2 linked regions of the Moorella thermoacetica genome follow. The main gene of each other region encodes a partner of the protein of the gene in region 2 in a complex. Links are inferred from orthologs where the notes say so. Each region holds a gene or a part of one and is shown on either strand. Other genes may lie near its edges.

Region 1 (3,198 bases), 430 kb from region 2 along the record:
TGAGGGCGCCGCAAAGGGTGGTGGTCAGGCCCGAGGAGTGCCAGTCAAAACCCAGGACACAGCCGAAGGCCTGGAACCAGTGGGGATCGCTTAAGCGTCTTAAAACCTCCTGGGGGCCGTATTCCTGCACAATTACCTCCAGGATGGCCGGCCCCAGGCGCTGCATGCGCTCGAAGAGCCAGGGCGGGCAATGGCCGCCGTGGAGGGGCAGGCTGGCGGTACCGGTACGCATATAAAATCATCCTCAAAGGCCTTATTTTATTGCGGGCCGGCGTCTAATACCCCGGCCAGGGTCTTTTCATAGACTGCCAGAACAGGCTGGGAAAAGAGGACAAAACGTACTTCGCTAAAGATACCTGGATTGGCGGTCAAAAAATCCTTAACTGTGGTCAAGGCTATCCCGGCCGCCCGTTCCAGGGGGAAGCGATAGGCGCCGGTGCTGATGGACGGGAAGGCCAGGGATTTGATACCCTTCTCCCGGGCAAGCTGGAGGCTGCTGCGGTAGGCGCTGGCCAGGAGCTCATCTTCTCCCTCCCGGCCACCGCGCCAGATGGGACCTACGGTATGGATGACGTAGCGCGCTTTGAGGAATCCTCCGGAGGTGATGACTGCCTGGCCGACGGGGCAGCCACCCTGTTCCTCCCGGATACGGCGGCACTCTTCAGCAATGGCCGGTCCCCCGGCACGGTGGATGGCGCCGTCGACGCCGCTGCCACCCCAGAGGCCGGTATTGGCGGCATTGACTACGGCCTCGACCTCCTGATCGACAATATCCCCCTGCAGGAGTTGCAGCAAAGTACCGGCAATAATTGCTTCCATCGGAGTACCCCCTCGCTAAAAGCCAAGCCACGGGCTCGAGCCTATCTTTAACTTCCCCTGCCGGGAAATTCCCGCCCGTAAGGGCGGGGATGAAAGGCAGGGAGATAATCTTGGCATATAAGGTTGACTGTCCTATTCATGGTCCTGGCCTTTACCCGGCCGGTTCGGGGGCCAGGTCGACAAACTTGGTATACTCGGGTAGAAAGGCCATTTCCACCGTTCCCACGGGACCGTTGCGGTGCTTGGCCACGATGACTTCGGCGATGCCCTTTTTATCGGTGTCGGGATCGTAGTATTGGGGCCGGTAAAGGAAGATAATGACATCGGCGTCGGCCTCGATGGCGCCGCTTTCCAGGAGGTCGGCCATGACCGGGCGTTTATCCTGGCGCTGCTCGACACCCCGGTTCAACTGGGAGAGGACCATGACCGGGACGTTCAATTCCCGGGCCAGGGCCTTCATGGCCCGGGAGATGAGGGCGATCTCCTGCTGGCGACTGTCCACCCGGCGATGGGCCTGCATCAGCTGCAGGTAGTCGACTACCACCAGGCCCAGACCGGTCTCCGACTGCAGTCGTCGCGCCTTGGCCCGAACCTCCAGGGCGGAAATGGCCGGCGTATCGTCAATATAAATGGGCGCTTCACCCAGAATGCCGGCGGCGTTGACAAGCCGGGCCCAGTCGTCTTCCGTCAAATAGCCAGTCCGCAGGCGTTGCTGTTCGACCATGGCTTCGGCGGCCAGCATCCGCTGTACCAGCTGCTCCCGGGACATCTCCAGGCTGAAAATGGCTACCGGTAGTTTTTCCTTGACAGCCACCTGCTGGGCAATGTTCAGGCAAAAGGAGGTCTTGCCCATCCCCGGCCGGGCGGCGCAGATAATCAGGTCGGAGGGCTGGAGACCGGAAAGGAGACGGTCCAGATCGTGAAAGGTTGGCACTCCGGTGACCTCGCCCTTGTGGGTGCTCAGGCGCTCCAGCTGTTCGAAGGTCTGGAGAAGGACGTTTTTAATGGGAACGAAACCGCTCCGGTGCCGCCCCCCGGCTACTTCAAAGATCAGACGTTCGGCCTCGTCGAGAATCTGGTCGACGCTGCCGCTCTCGCTGAAGGCCATCTCGGTGATCTGGGAAGCTGCCTGGACGAGGGAGCGCAGGGCAGCCTTCTCAGCCACCAGGCGGGCATAATATCCGGCATTGGCGACGCTGGGGACATCCCCGGTCAGGGAAGTGAGGTAGGCGACACCGCCGGCTGCCTCCAGTTCACCCCGGCGACGGAGTTCTTCCGTCACCGTCAGCAGGTCGACGGCCTCGCCCCGCTCATTCAGGTCCAGGATGGCCCGATAGATCATGCGGTGGGCTTCCCGGTAAAAATCGTCTACCTTCAGGGTTTCCAGGACAGCGTAGAGGGCTTCCCGGTCCAGCATGATAGCCCCCAGAACCGATTGCTCGGCCTCTATACTCTGGGGCGGTACCCTCTCTATTTCTGCGGCCATAACCCTTTAGGCTCCCGTCCGGTTACGCCGGCGGCCCCGGCCCTCACCAGGACCCATTAGCAGATAATCCAGGGCCTCCTCCACGGTGGCTACCGGCTGGATGGCGATCCCCTGCAGGCTGTCCGGTACCTCCGCCGCATTTTCCGCCGGGAGTATAACGAGTTTCATTCCCGCCTGTTTGGCGCCATATATCTTCTCCATGACGCCCCCCACCGGCTTAACCTTGCCCCTGATAGATATCTCGCCGGTAACGGCTACATCCTGGCGTACGGGCCGCTCCTGGATGGCGCTGATGATGGCGGCGATAATGGCCAGGCCGGCCGAGGGGCCGTCAATATTGCCCCCGCCGACGACATTAACGTGGACATCGTAATTGGCCAGGTCGTCCCCAGTCAGGAGGCGATAGACGACAGCGGCATTAAAAACGGAATCCCGGGCCATGCTGCCCGCGGTCTCGTTGAAACGGATACTGCCCTTGCCCGCTTCCCGGGCCGGAAAGGCCATGGCCTCGACCTCCAGCACCGAGCCGACAAAGCCGGCTACGGCCAAGCCCAGCACCCGGCCCACCTCCGGCGTGTCCTTGGCCCGCACGGTGACGTAAGGGGTCAGGCGGGCATTCTGGATGACCTGCATGACGTTGGCCACGGTGATCAGCCGCCGGCGGCGACCCTTTTTCCGCTGTTGCTGGTAAAGGCTCAAGCCGTAGGCTTCGGCCAGGATGTTAATGGCCTTGCGGCCTTCAATGGTGTACTCGGCGATTAGACCCGGTACGGCCGGTTCCAGTTTTACCCCCAGCCGTCCCGCCCCTTCCCGGACAATGGTCTCTACGTCGGCCGGGGTCAGGGGCTCAAAGAATACCTCGGCGCAACGGGAACGCAAGGCCGGGTTTATCT
Region 2 (3,173 bases):
TGGTCCGGGCCTGATCGGCGATGGCCCGGGTGATGGCCTGGCGGATCCACCAGGTGGCGTAGGTGCTAAACTTGTAACCCTTACGGTAGTCGAATTTCTCTACCGCCTTTATAAGGCCCAGGTTGCCTTCCTGGATGAGATCCAGGAAGAGCATGCCGCGACCGACGTAGCGCTTGGCGATGCTGACCACCAGGCGCAGGTTGGCCTCGGCCAAACGGCGCTTGGCTTCTTCGTCGCCGGCCTCCATGCGCTTGGCCAGCTCGATTTCTTCTTCGGGGGTCAGCAGGGGTACCCGGCCAATCTCCTTCAGGTACATCCGCACCGGGTCATCTATGGCTACATTCTCGGGAATGGAGAGATCCAGATCTGTCTCCCCGGCTTCGCTGTCTTCCTTTTCCAGGGCTTCCAGCTCAGCCGCTTCGGGCACCACCTCGATGCCCATATGGCCCAGCTGCTCGTAGATATCGTCAATCTGTTCGGGGGAGAGTTCTATTCCCTGAAGGGCATCCATAATCTCACTGTAAGTTAAGGACCCCTGGCTCTTGCCCTTTTCAATCAGTTCCTTGACCATTTGCTTTTGCTGTTCTTCTTTCACCGTAACTCCCCCCTTCCTAGTTTTAACGAGTTGATGGTTTGCTGGAGGTGAAAGATCTTTCCCTGGAGTTCCCGGACTTGTTCCTGGTCACCTGTGTCTTCCGCCCGGGCCAGGGCGAGCCATAAAGACTTGCTTTGCCGGCGCAACTGCTGGAGCTTCAGCAGGCGGATGGCCTTGTTTACCGCCCGCTCTTCCACCGGCCCCAGATCTTCGGCCAGGGTCAACCGGGCCAGCAGGGCTTCCTGTTGCGGTTCCCTCCCCGGGGTCAGGATACCGGCCAGATCCGGGCCGGTAAGTTCCGGATTCTCCCGGCGTCGCTCCCTGACGGCGGCCACCAGGTCCCTGGCGGCCTGGTCCCGGCACCAGTTTTCCCCGAGTTCGGCGTCAATCCTGGTTGCCAGGGCGGGGCTGGCCAGGTAGGCCCGCAATAAGAATAGTTCTGCCTGGTGGGGGGCCGCAGTCCCTCCAGCCCGGCCGTCCCTGATATACGTGGTTTTTACTGCCCTATCCAGCCGGGCCTCCGGACGGCGAATGTCGTTTAAAATAGCCGTTTCCGATATCCCTGTATAACGGTTGAGGAGGCGGGCGTAGGTCTCCTGTTCTACAGCGTCCCTCACCTGGCGAAGGTAAGGGAGGAGGGCGGTCATGATGGCCTTCCGGCCCGCGGCGGTGCCGGCATCATGCTCGCTGACGGCTTTATGAATCCGGAACTCCATGAGGCCCTGGCTCCCGGCGACCAGTTCCCGGAAGGCCTCCGGCCCGCGGGCGGCCAGGAACTCGTCCGGGTCTTTACCTTCGGGCAATTGCAGCACCCGGACCTGGAGGCCGGCAGCCGCGAGGATATCCAGTCCCCGCAGGGTGGCTGCCTGGCCGGCGGTGTCGGCGTCGTAGGCGATGATTACCTCCCGGGCGTATTTTTTTAATTCCCGGGCCTGGGCTGGAGTCAGGGACGTGCCCAGGGAGGCTACGACGTTGTCAATCCCGTGTTGCCAGGCGGCAATCATATCCATATAACCTTCTACCAGAATGGCCCGGCCCTCTTTGCGAATGCCGGGCAGGGAGAGGTGCAGGCCGAAGAGGTGGTGGCCTTTATGAAATAATATGGTCTCGGGGGAATTTAAATACTTTGGCTGGCCTTCCCCCAGGACGCGGCCACCGAAACCGATGACCCGGCTGCGGCTGTCTTTGATAGGAAACATCAACCTCCCCCGGAAACGGTCGACCAGGCCCCGGGGCGGCCGGCTGAGGCTCAAACCCGCCTGTTCGATCTCTTCCGGCGTAAAGCCCTGGCGCTGCAGGTAGTTGACCAGGACGGCACCGGCATCGGGGGCGAAACCGAGTTCGAACTGGCGTGCCGTAACGCCCTTGATTCCCCTCCTCTGGAGGTAACTCCGGGCCGGAGCCCCGGCCGGGTGCCGGGCCAGGATGCGATAATAAAAGCTGGCAGCTATTGCCCCCAGCCGGTACAAGCGCTCTTTTAGCTCCCGCTGCCGCCGGGCCGCCGGGGTTTCTTCTTCCCCTACCAGCTCGACGCCGGCCCTGGCAGCCAGGGCGGCCAGGGCTTCGGGAAAACTGAGGCCTTCCCGCTTCATGAGGAAAGTCAGGACATCACCGCCGGCGCCGCAGCCGAAGCAATAGAATACCTGCTTGTCGGGACTGACGGTAAAGGACGGTGTTTTTTCGTTATGAAAGGGGCACAGGCCGACATAGGAACGGCCCCGTTTCTTGAGCTGAACGTAGCCACCAATAATTTCCACTATATCTATCCGGTCTTTAACCTCATGAATCACATCCTGGTTGAAGGCGGTTGTCATGGACACCACCTCGATATCTAGTCCCTGGCCACATTAAACTAAAGGACCCGATGCTCATATACAATTCGCTATCAGAACGAAATATCCTCTTTTCCAGCCCTGATTTTCGCTTTTTCCTATTATTTGTCCCGCTTTACCAGATTATACCTTCTCTTACCTGTATATAGCACCTCTGCAGGCGGTAATATTAGCTTACTGGAGGTGGCAACATGGCCAAGGCCGTAGCTTTGATTTTAATCGCCCTCATCGGCGGCAGCACCCTGTATGCCTTTTACCGGGGGGTCATCCTGGCTATTTTCCAGCCTTACTTTAAAACCCGGCAGTAAATCCCCCGGACTGCAACCTTGCCGGAAGTGACGCTGAAAATTCCCCCTCCGGCTGACTTTTAATTATTCTTATGCTATACTATATGTTGAAGGGCAATACCTTCATCCTTTTTAAACCTCCCTTTTTAAATTTTTAGGAGTACCAGCCGGTACTCCTTCTTTTTCCCCGGTTCCTGTATAGGCCGGACGGCCGGCGGTTATAATATTTACCGGAAGGTGAAGGAATCCTGCCGCACGCTTCGTCAACGAGCGGATAGCTTGACGGGCGAAGAGATTCCGGCACCTTCCCTTTTTTAGGTGGGAAAACCCCTGGGGACAAAAATACGGGTGTACTGGAGGATGGCGTAGCTGTCCGTCATGCCGGCGATGTAGTCGCAGGCCCGCCGGGCCAGGTCGTCGCCTGGATTGGCGGCCGGGGGCAGTTCCTCCGGGTTTTCC

What was found.
Region 1: the proteins of dnaG (region 2) and dnaB are in contact, whole or in part, in a crystal structure (PDB 2R6A), measured with the Geobacillus stearothermophilus proteins. The link is inferred for Moorella thermoacetica from one-to-one orthologs. Residues at the interface, in WP_049624496.1 of Geobacillus stearothermophilus: Lys456, Leu457, Leu458, Pro459, Ala460, Asn463, Ala464, Leu467, Leu535, Leu536, Ile537, Ala538, Gln544, Glu545, Asp548, Tyr549, His552; in WP_033016901.1 of Geobacillus stearothermophilus: Ser13, Glu15, Ala16, Gln18, Glu91, Leu92, Asp94, Ala95, Val96, Pro97, Thr98, Ala99, Ala100, Asn101, Tyr104, Tyr105, Ile108.

What each region holds. Positions count from the first base shown.
Region 1 is NZ_CP012369.1:127,565-130,762, reverse strand. The notes cover bases 139-3,020. They hold dnaB (replicative DNA helicase), read right to left. Parts: upstream 2,306-3,020; coding sequence 971-2,305; downstream 139-970. Other genes in these bases: lonC (Lon family ATP-dependent protease), read right to left, coding at 2,312-3,020; MOTHE_RS00705 (O-acetyl-ADP-ribose deacetylase), read right to left, coding at 259-819; MOTHE_RS00710 (DUF763 domain-containing protein), read right to left, coding at 139-232. In the rest of the region: more of MOTHE_RS00710, read right to left, coding at 1-138; more of lonC, read right to left, coding at 3,021-3,198. UniProt on the Escherichia coli protein: The main replicative DNA helicase, it participates in initiation and elongation during chromosome replication. Travels ahead of the DNA replisome, separating dsDNA into templates for DNA synthesis.
Region 2 is NZ_CP012369.1:560,020-563,192, reverse strand. What follows is about bases 1-2,857. They hold dnaG (DNA primase), read right to left. Parts: upstream 2,410-2,857; coding sequence 592-2,409; downstream 1-591. Other genes in these bases: rpoD (RNA polymerase sigma factor RpoD), read right to left, coding at 1-595. Also shown: MOTHE_RS02800 (deoxyguanosinetriphosphate triphosphohydrolase), read right to left, coding at 3,029-3,173. UniProt on the Escherichia coli protein: RNA polymerase that catalyzes the synthesis of short RNA molecules used as primers for DNA polymerase during DNA replication.